3 regions of the Arthrobacter sp. Sr33 genome follow, and region 1 is predicted to be linked to each of the others. Evidence: predicted binding sites of a transcription regulator. Region 1 holds the regulator's gene; each other region holds the start of a gene.
What was found. The regulator LexA, encoded in region 1, represses DNA repair genes until DNA is damaged. The targets are predictions, from matches to a motif close to TCGAACANNTGTTCGA.
Positions count from the first base shown of each region.

Region 1 (3,279 bases):
TGCAGAATCGGCGGGCCTTCACCCTTCATCAGGATCTTCACCGCGTTCGCAGAAGCTCCGCACCCGGTGGCCGATACTGGCCGACCGGGTTGGAGGGTTCTGGGGGTGCAGTACTGGCTGTCGAGGAGTTACCGGTTGGTGGGGACATCCAGTTGCTGCCCTGCCTGCAGCACTGAGGTGCCCAGGCTGTTCAGTTCAACGATCTCGGAGACGACGATGCGCGGATCGCGGTCCGGAGCGAACTCGGTTGCCAGCTGCCAGATGGTTTCGCCGGCTGCGACGCTGACACTGACGGTCTCGGTCACCTCTCCGCCTTCAGCTGATGCCTTGGCAGGCGAGTTGAAAAATCCTGACAACATCAGAACGGCCGACGCGAGTAGCACGATCGGCAATCCGACCAACAGGAGCCGGCCCCTGCGGGTAAGCCGCAGCTTGGTGGCGCCGCTCGTGGTCGCGTCGCTTTCGGTGGTGGGGAAATTCTGGTGTGTGGTGATGACAGACATGGATACACCTCTCTGTACTCTCGAATCAGTCCATTCGGTCCTGGGGTATGAGCCCGGGACCAACCCTGAAGGTTGAAGGCGGTGTTCGAGCTAAAACCGGCGATTCCTGTTTTGTTCGAACTTATCTTCGAATTACTGCTTGTTTATTTTTAGCACTGATTGACGAACTTTGTCGAGACACGATCGAACAAATGTTTGAAAACGTGTCCTGACTCCCTTACCGTTAGGGCAAGGATGAAGGTTCGGGATCCAGCAGAAACCAGCACATCATCCGCCACTGACAAAATAAGCTCGGCCCCTGGAATCCAGGGATCTGCCGGGGTACATGGATTCTTATCGAAGGGACAGCGACCGTGAAAGAGTCCGACGCACCACTGGATGAACCGGCCTCCGACCTTGCCCCGGCTGACCCCGCCCCGGCCGTCCTGCCAGCCCGTGGCCGCCCGCGTGGGCGCCAGGTGCCCAAGGGCATGACGCCCCGCCAGAAGAAGATCCTTGAGACCATTCAGCGGGCCATCGGCACCAACGGGTATCCGCCCTCCATGCGCGAGATCGGAGACACGGTGGGGCTCGCCAGTCTCTCGAGCGTCACCCATCAGTTGTCGCAGCTCGAGCGGATGGGCTATCTCAGGCGCGATCCGAAGCGCCCCCGCGCCATGGAGATCCTGCTTCCGCTGACCCTCGACCATGATCAGCACAGCGGCGAAGAAGGATCGGGCCAGGGTACGACACCGGACGTCGGCGGCGCGATCGACGCAGCCATGGTTCCGATGGTGGGGCGGATCGCTGCCGGCGGCCCGGTGCTGGCCGACCAGGTAGTGGAAGATGTCATGCCGCTACCCCGCCAGTTGGTGGGACACGGCGATCTCTTCATGTTGCGGGTCTATGGCGATTCGATGATCGACGCCGCCATTTGCGACGGTGACTGGGTAGTGGTCCGGCGCCAGCAGGAAGCACAGAACGGTGACATCGTGGCCGCGCTCCTCGACGACGAGGCGACGGTGAAGACTTTCCGCCAGCGCGACAGTCACACCTGGCTGCTCCCCCAGAACACCCAGTACGAGCCGATCCTGGGAGACCTCGCCACGATTATGGGCAAGGTCGTCTCGGTGATGCGCGCCCTCTAACCCCCGGGCGTGGGTTTTCCTGCCAGCCGCTCCAGGACGCCGACCGCCGTCGTGCGATCGGTGGTGGACCAGAAAGGCGGCAGCGCGGCACGCAGGAATGATCCGTAGCGTGCGTTGGCGAGCCTGGAATCGAGGATCGCCACCACCCCCTTGTCTTCGGCTGCGCGGATGAGGCGTCCGGCGCCCTGAGCGAGGCGGACGGCCGCGTGGGTTGCCGAAACGCTCATGAAACCGTTTCCACCGGCCTTCGCTACGGCTCTCGTCCGCGCTGTCATGAGTGGGTCGTCAGGGCGCGGGAAGGGAATGCGGTCGATGGTCACCAGCCGGCACGACCGGCCTGGCACATCGACGCCCTGCCAGAGTGACATGGTGCCGAAGAGGCACGTGTCCGGCTCATCCGAGAATTGTTTGACCAGCGCCGACATTGACGATTCGCCCTGGCACAGGATCTCGAAGTCGACCCGTGGGCGCAGTGCTTCGGCTGCGTCTTCGGCCGCGCGGCGGGAGGAAAAAAGTCCCAGCGCCCCACCCCGCGATGCTTTCAGCAAGACCTCCAGTTCGTCGAGCTGCTCAGGCGAGGTGCCCCGCTCCGGCTTTGGAAGGTCCTTCGCGACATACAGGACGCCCTGCTTCGGGTAGTCGAAGGGGCTGCCGACGTCGACGCCGGTCCATGACGGCGCCGAGGCGCCCGCGAGACCGAGCGAACCGGCGACTGGACCGAATTCGGCCCCGATGGCGAGCGTTGCCGAGGTCAGGACCACTGTGTGATCGGCGAACAGGCCTTCCCGCAGCTTCCCGGCCACGGACAGTGGCGCGATGTTGATGGTCGCGGGTGCGTCGTCGTCGGGCTGTGAATACCCGGTGCCCGGTGAGAAGGTGCTTGGCCGTGAGGCCCAGAGCACCTCACCGGCCGGTGTCGCCGTCAGAAGCCGCTCGCAGAGTTCGAAGACGGCGAGGACGTGGGACTTCGCCATCTGCCGGCCACCGTCTGCCGGGGTCGGTCCGTCTCCTTTGGCGTCCGACAGGACGGCCCGGCAGGCTTCGCGGACCTGGGTGATCGCCGTTTCCTGCTCCTCGGTGAGTCCGGCAGCCATTAATCCCGTGGGGATCCCGGCGACTGTTGACTCGAAAAAGCGGTTTGCGGAGTCGAGGCCCTCGGTGGCGATTGACAGATGACGGCGGGCCGCCGACGCCGCAGCGGAAATCATCCCCGCCGATAATTGTCCGGACACCGCGCCGGTGACCCGGTCATGCAGTTCGTGGGCTTCGTCGATGACGACGACGTCGTACTCGGGGAGCACCGCCAGCCCCTCGAAGGCACTGATCGCGAGCATTGCATGGTTGGTGATGACGATATCCGCGTCGCCCGCCTTGGCCCTGGCCCGTTCGCTGAAGCATTCCGCCGCGACCGGGCACTTTTGGGCGCCAAGACATTCCATGCTGGTCACGGACACCTGCCGCCACGCCTGCTCGCTCACCCCGGGAGTCAGCTCGTCCCGGTCACCCGTGTCGGTGGTTTCGGCCCACTCCCGGAGCCTGACAACCTCGCGGCCCAGCGGGGTGGCCGGGCCGGCGGAGGGATGCGGTGCGGCGGTGTCCTCGCCGAGGCTGAAGAGCGCGTCGGGTGCCCCCTCTTCGGGGAAGCCTCC
Region 1 covers NZ_JBTNDD010000005.1:42,849-46,127, forward strand. Annotated here, with positions in the region: gene ACX80T_RS08330 (LysM peptidoglycan-binding domain-containing protein) at 129-503, opposite strand; gene lexA (transcriptional repressor LexA) at 974-1,630, shown strand; gene ACX80T_RS08340 (ATP-dependent DNA helicase) at 1,627-3,279, opposite strand, start outside.

Region 2 (3,279 bases), on a different contig from region 1:
GCAGGTGGAGATCCGGGTGCAGGACTACCGCGACGTTGACGACGGCCCTTTCGACGCGATCAGTTCCATCGGCATGTCCGAACATGTGGGGCGCGACCAGATTGCCGGGTATTCGAGCCACCTGTTCGGCCTGCTGCGCCCCGGCGGCCGACTGCTCAATCACGCCATCTCCTGGAATGCCGGTGACACGATGCGCCCGGACCCCGATTCATTCATCCCCAAGTACGTCTTTCCCGACGGCGAGATGCTCAGCCTCACGGTGATGCTCGGCGCCCTGGAGTCAGCGAAGTTCGAGGTGCTCGACGTCGAAGCGTTGCGTCAGCACTACGCGCTCACCCTCCGCGCGTGGGTGCAGAACCTTGAAGATCATTGGGACGAAGCGGTCGGTCTGACAAGCGAGGGTCGGGCCCGGGTGTGGCGCCTCTATATGGCGACCAGCGCACTGGGATTCGAGAACGGGCTGACTGGCGTGAACCAGGTGTTGGTGCAGCGTCCCGGCGGGGCCCAGCCGCCGCTGCGGCGGACGGATTGGCTGTAGGCTGGCCGCTAAACGCCTGCAGCGCCTGGCTGCGGTCAACCCGCGAAAGGCAGCAATGACGCTTGCGACAGTTTTGAAGAACGGCTATGTGTTCGACGGCGAACGCTTCCTTCCCGGCCAAACCGACGTCGTCATCCGCGACGGGATGATCGAAGCTGTGGGCCGCGACGCCGGTTCAGTCGACGCGTATGCGGAGGCCACGGTGGTGGATTGTGCTGGTCGCACGGTCCTTCCCGGCCTGATCGACCTGCACGTTCACGTGATGACCTCCACTCCCGGCTCCATCCAGGCGATGGTCGATCCCTACTCCCTGCAATTCTACGAGTCCGTGCGGAACCTCGAGGCAACCCTCCGCGCAGGTGTCACCACCGTGCGCGACGCCGGTGGCGCTGACCTGGGTGCGAAACAGGCGGTCGAAACCGGGGTCGTCAAGGGTCCACGGCTCCGCATCGCCGTCAGCATCATGTCCCAGACCGGTGGTCACGGCGATCTGTGGCACCCCTCGGGACTCGACTCCCCCGACTTTGGGCCTCATCCCGGCCGTCCCAGCGGCATCGCCGACGGCGTCGAGGAAGTCCGGAAGGTCACTCGCACGCTCCTGCGGGCCGGCGCCGACCAGATCAAGATCTGCTCGACCGGCGGGGTGCTCTCGCCGACCACCGACCCGCGGCACTCCCAGTTCACCCCCGCGGAGATCGCCGTCGTCGTTGAGGAAGCCGGGATGCAGGGCAAATACGTGATGGCCCACGCGCAAGGCACCGCCGGGATCATCAACGCGCTGTGGGCGGGCGTGCGGACCATCGAGCACGGCATCTACCTCACCGACGAGGCAATCCAGCTGTTCCTGGACACCAAGGCTTACCTGGTGCCCACCCTTTCAGCTCCGCTGGCTGTCATCCGCAAGGGCGAATCCGGTACCAGCGGGCTGTCGCAACAGGTCATCGACAAGGCCCAGCAGGTGGCGGAAGACCACCGCCAGTCGGTCGCCCGAGCCATCGCCGCGGGAGTCAGGGTTGGCATGGGCACCGACGCGGGGGTCGGCGCGCACGGCGACAACCTGGAGGAACTCGCTCTGATGGCCGACGCCGGCATGACCCTTGAGCAGGTGTTGGCCGCTTCCACGTCGGTGCCGGGCGAACTCATCACGCCCCTCAACTCCGTCGGCCGGTTGGCAGAGAAGCACCTAGCCGACATCGTCGTGCTTAACGGCCAACTGGAATCGACCGAGCAGCTGGCTGGTCTGCGCTCCATGATCGGGCAGGTCTATCAGGGTGGCGTGCTGCAGTTTCCGACGGTGTGATTGTTAACTGGTTGCGTCGCCGTTGGGTGCTGCCCAAACAGGTCGGGCATCCACCAGCTGATCGGCAAGGAACCGGATGGCGTCGCTGTAGTCGCACGACGGATGGATCCTGTCTAAAGCCCTAGCCGGGCCTCCAGCCTTATTCGAATATTTGTTCGAGAGATTTATCCACATAGGCTTGTGAATCCCTGGATTGTCGGTGTGGTTTGGGACAATAGAGGTATGGACGGCAGCACAGCTCCATCACAGGAACGGAAGGGATTCCCCTCCCGGGTAGCGGCTCCGCGCGGCCCTTCTGGTGCTGTTTCCGGCGGTGCCAGTGGTAATACCGATGCCGCCGGCAACCTCGGAACCAGTGCCCCTGTCGCTGGTTCCCTCACCGGTTCCGGTGGTCAGGGTCATCGTGACGGCGGCATTTCTCGGGCTGATAGTCCCACCGGCCGCCGCGTTTCCCTTGACGCTACTGCGTCTACATCGGCGTCTACCGGTGAACCCCCCTCGGCCACCCGGTCCGGCGGTCGCGGTCGCGGTCGTAGTCGCGGTGAATGGTCCACCCGGGAGCTAGCCGAAGCCCTCAACTCCCTGCAGCCGGCGGCGGACGCGGCGGGGTTGATTGATCAGCTGCGTGAGCTGGAGGACCTGAAATCGGCGATCGCCGGAGTGCAGGCCCAGATCGCGGTGGCTGTCGACGTGGCCGAGCGCCAAGCCCAGGCCGATGCCGGGGTCCCCGCCGCGGAGCGGGGCAACGGGGTGGGGGCGCAGATCGCGTTAGCCCGCCGTGAATCCCCGGTCCGGGGCAGCCGCCTCCTCGGATTAGCCCGCGCCCTGGTCACGGAGATGCCCCACACCCTCGCCGCACTGCATAACGGTGAGCTCAATGAGTGGCGTGCCACCTTGTTGGTGAAGGAAACCGCCTGCCTCTCCAGTTCTGACCGGACGGGCGTCGATGAGGAACTGGCCCCCGACACGGGCAGGTTCACCGGCGACGGGGACAAGGCGATCATCGCGGCGGCGAAGGCCGCTGCGTACCGCAGGGATCCCCGCTCAGTGGTGAACCGGGCCGCCCATGCGGTAACGGAACGGTGCGTGAGTATCCGCCCGGCGCCGGAGACGATGGCCTACCTCACTGCGCTACTCCCCGTAAAAGAGGCCGTCGCGACTTACGCGGCCCTGACCCGTCATGCGGACACGGCCCGGGCTACCGGGGACCCCCGGTCCCGGGGCCAGGTGATGGCCGATACCCTCGTCGAACGTGTCACCGGGGTGCCCGGGGGTATCAGCCGGGTCGAGTTGCAGGTCATCATGACCGACCGGGCGCTCCTACAAGGAGACGGCGAACCAGCCAGGATCCCCGGCTACGGCATCATCCCCTCCCTCTGGGCACGAAACCTCATCCGAACGGGAAAAACGACCAACGGATCAACCGGCCCGAAGAAGCCGG
Region 2 covers NZ_JBTNDD010000013.1:12,071-15,349, forward strand. Annotated here, with positions in the region: gene ACX80T_RS15000 (class I SAM-dependent methyltransferase) at 1-538, shown strand, start outside; gene ACX80T_RS15005 (metal-dependent hydrolase family protein) at 594-1,838, shown strand; gene ACX80T_RS15010 (HNH endonuclease signature motif containing protein) at 2,061-3,279, shown strand, end outside.
Region 2: a site for LexA is predicted at 1,982-1,997, ahead of ACX80T_RS15010 (HNH endonuclease signature motif containing protein). Genes of this name have one in related genera too.

Region 3 (3,279 bases), on a different contig from region 1:
ACACCCGGGCGCTGGACACCAGACGCAATAATAAGACCATGACACGCACCGAATCTCTTGAGATCGAACGCAAGTACGACGTCGGCACCCATGAGGTGGTCCCCGACCTCACCGGCATCACCGGCGTGGCCAGGGCGGACGACGGCGGTACCGTGGTTCTGGAAGCTCTGTACTTCGATCTGCCGGACCGGTCGCTGCTGCGCCACGGAATAACCCTGCGACGGCGGCGCGGGGGCAAAGACGAGGGCTGGCATACCAAGTTCCCGGCGGACGCGGACCGGCTCGAGGTCCAGGTGCCGCTGTCCGGCACGGGCGATACACCGCCGTCGGAGGTACTCGATCTGATTCGGGTCCATGTCAGGAATAGTGCCCTCGAACCAGTTGCACGAATCACGACCACCCGCACCATCACCACTCTGGTGGATGCGGCTGGCACCCCGCTGATCGAAATCAGCGACGATGTGGTCGACGCAGAGGACCTGACCACCGGCGTCGAACGGTCCTGGCGGGAATGGGAAGCAGAAGTGGAGGGCGGAGAACCCGCTCCCGATGATGCCAGGCAGGCCCTGGTGGACGCCGTCGAGCACTCCTTGTTGAACGCTGGCGCCGCCCCAGCCGGCAGCACGTCGAAACTGGCCCGGGCCATGGGTGGCCAACCCCAGCTCGCTCCGGTCGATGGTAAGCCCGGCTCTGTCCGGAATGTGCTGACCGCTTCGTTCCGCCAGGTGGCCGCCGAACTGGTGGCGTGGGATCCGCGGGTGCGCCGCCACCAGGCAGGTTCGCTGCACCAGTTGCGGGTGAAGGCTCGCACTCTGCGTAGCATGCTGAAGACCTATCGGCCGCTGCTGGAGGGCGGCCCGGCGGGCGAGCTCGAAGGTCGGCTGAAGTCACTCGGCCGGAATCTCAGCGCCGCCCGTGACGCGGAAGTGATGCAGGCGCTGATCGTGACCCGCATTGCCAACCGGCCACCGGGGTCAATCCCCCGGCACGTGATGAGGCGGTTGGACAAGTCATCGGCCGCCCGGTACCAGAAGGCCTACTCGGCGGTCCTCCGGGACCTCAATTCCGCTGAATACTTCGCTACCCTTGATGCCCTTGACGAGTTCACCGCCCGGGTCCCGCTGAAGGGCGAGAAGAACAACGGCGGGAAGGCTGCCACGAACCTTCCGCCAGCGGTCAACCGCCAGCAGGAGATCGTGGTGAAATCCGCTCAACGTGCCAGCCGCGCATCAGATCTGGACTCACAGCTGGAGTTGCTGCATGAGGTGCGCAAGAGGTCCAAGCGCCTGCGCTACGCGATCAGGTCGGTTGAGGGGGCCTCAGGATTCGCTTTCGGCGGGCAGGTGGGAAAGTCGATGAAGTCGTCGGAGAAGATCCAGGACATTCTGGGAACCCACCGCGACAGCGTCCTCTTTCAGGAGTATCTCCTCAAAGCATCCCGTGCGGCGCGACGGGCCGGAGAGAACACTTTCGCCTACGGAGTGCTTCATGAGGCCGAGAATTCGATCCAGGCCGATACTGAAAGAAAATTCCGGAAAAGCATCAGGAAGCTCAGCTGACCGGAAAGCACACACCATGACCCACCCCACCCAGCCTTGGAACCGCTAACGGTCGGATGCTTCCGCCGAGCTGCCGGAGCTGTCGTCCGCGGCCCACGAGATAAGCACGGCCGGCTTTTTTCCCCGCAGATAGCCGCTGAACGTCGCCTCCCCCGAACAAGCGCCACCACAGGGAACCGGATCCAGTCCATCCCTCGTGCCCCACTCCGCTTCAGTCGGTCACCCGGCGGGCAATTAGCCGCCCGTGGTGTTGCCGCGTCCCCGTGAAATCTAGCACTGAGCCGACCACACTTTTGACGCTGCCCCGCTGAAAGGTCCGGGTCGGGTGCTACGCTTATTTCGTTCGAATATATGTACTAATCGAGGGATGCCGTGACCGTTGTAGCCCATATTGCTCAGTTACACGGAACCCCGCCAGGCCACTTCACCGACGTCGCGCCGGTCTCCGTTCCCGCAGGTTTCCCCTCGCCCGCACAGGACTATTACGACGGCGGGATTGACCTCAACAAACACCTGATCAAAGACACCACCTGTACTTTCATCGTGAGGGTCTCCGGCGACAGCATGTCCGGCGCCGGTATCAAAGACGGGGATGAGCTGATCGTGGACCGGTCGTTGGCGCCCCACCACGGATCGGTGGTGGTGGCGATCCTGGACGGCGAGTTGACGATCAAACGGCTACACCTTGGCGCCACCGGGGTCATCCTCAAAGCGGAAAATCGCGACTATCCGGACATCACTGTCGCTGAACTGTCCGATTTGTCGGTGTGGGGGGTAGTCACCCGCTGCCTGCACTACGTGTAAGCCGCTGCGATGACCGATTACCATTCCCGGGTGCCCGATGGCCCGGGCCATTACCCGTCCGCGGCAGCAGCCGACCGTACCAAACCGTCCCGGATAGCCCTCGTCGACGTCAACAGCTTCTACGTCAGCTGCGAACGTGTCTTCGATCCCAGCCTGGCGGGCGTCCCGGTGGTGGTCTTGTCAAACAACGACGGCTGTGTGGTGGCCCGGTCCAATGAGGCGAAAGCCCTCGGCATTCCACTCGGCGAGCCGTGGTTCAAAATCTCCGCCCAGGCCCCCGGCTGGGGGCTCATTCAGCGCTCCAGCAACTATGAGCTCTACGGAGACCTGAGTTCACGGGCCATGGAGCTGATGGGACGCTTCGCCGCCTGGCAGGAGGTGTACTCGATCGATGAGTCCTTTCTTGGTCTCGCGGGTTCGCCGCAGTCCTTACAGGATCAAGGCTGGGCCATCCGGGCCGCCATGGCGCTGCACACGGGGTTGCCGGTCTGCGTCGGAATCGCCCCGACCAAGACCCTTGCCAAGTTTGCCAACCGGGTGGCCAAACAAAACCCTGCGATGGGTGGGGTCTGCAATCTCGACACCATGCCCGGGGCCCACATCGACCACATCATGTCGCGGGTCCCGGTCACCGGGGTCTGGGGTATTGCTGGCCGGCTCGGAAAACGGCTCAATGCCATCGGCGTGTTTACCATCGCTGACCTTCGTGCCGCTGACCCGTTGCTGATGCGACGGAAATTCTCGGTCCTCATGCAGCGCACCATCCTGGAGCTGCGCGGTGTGCCGTGCATCGAACTGGAAACGGAGCGCGCGGACAAAAAGCAGATGATCTTTTCCCGCTCATTTTCGACGCCGGTCACTACGCTCGCTGGAATGCATCAGGTGATGAGTCTCTACGCGCAGGCCGCGGCGGTGC
Region 3 covers NZ_JBTNDD010000002.1:106,111-109,389, reverse strand. Annotated here, with positions in the region: gene ACX80T_RS03400 (hypothetical protein) at 1-31, shown strand, start outside; gene ACX80T_RS03395 (CYTH and CHAD domain-containing protein) at 39-1,559, shown strand; gene ACX80T_RS03390 (LexA family protein) at 1,932-2,363, shown strand; gene ACX80T_RS03385 (Y-family DNA polymerase) at 2,373-3,279, shown strand, end outside.
Region 3: a site for LexA is predicted at 1,903-1,918, ahead of ACX80T_RS03390 (LexA family protein). Genes of this name have one in related genera too.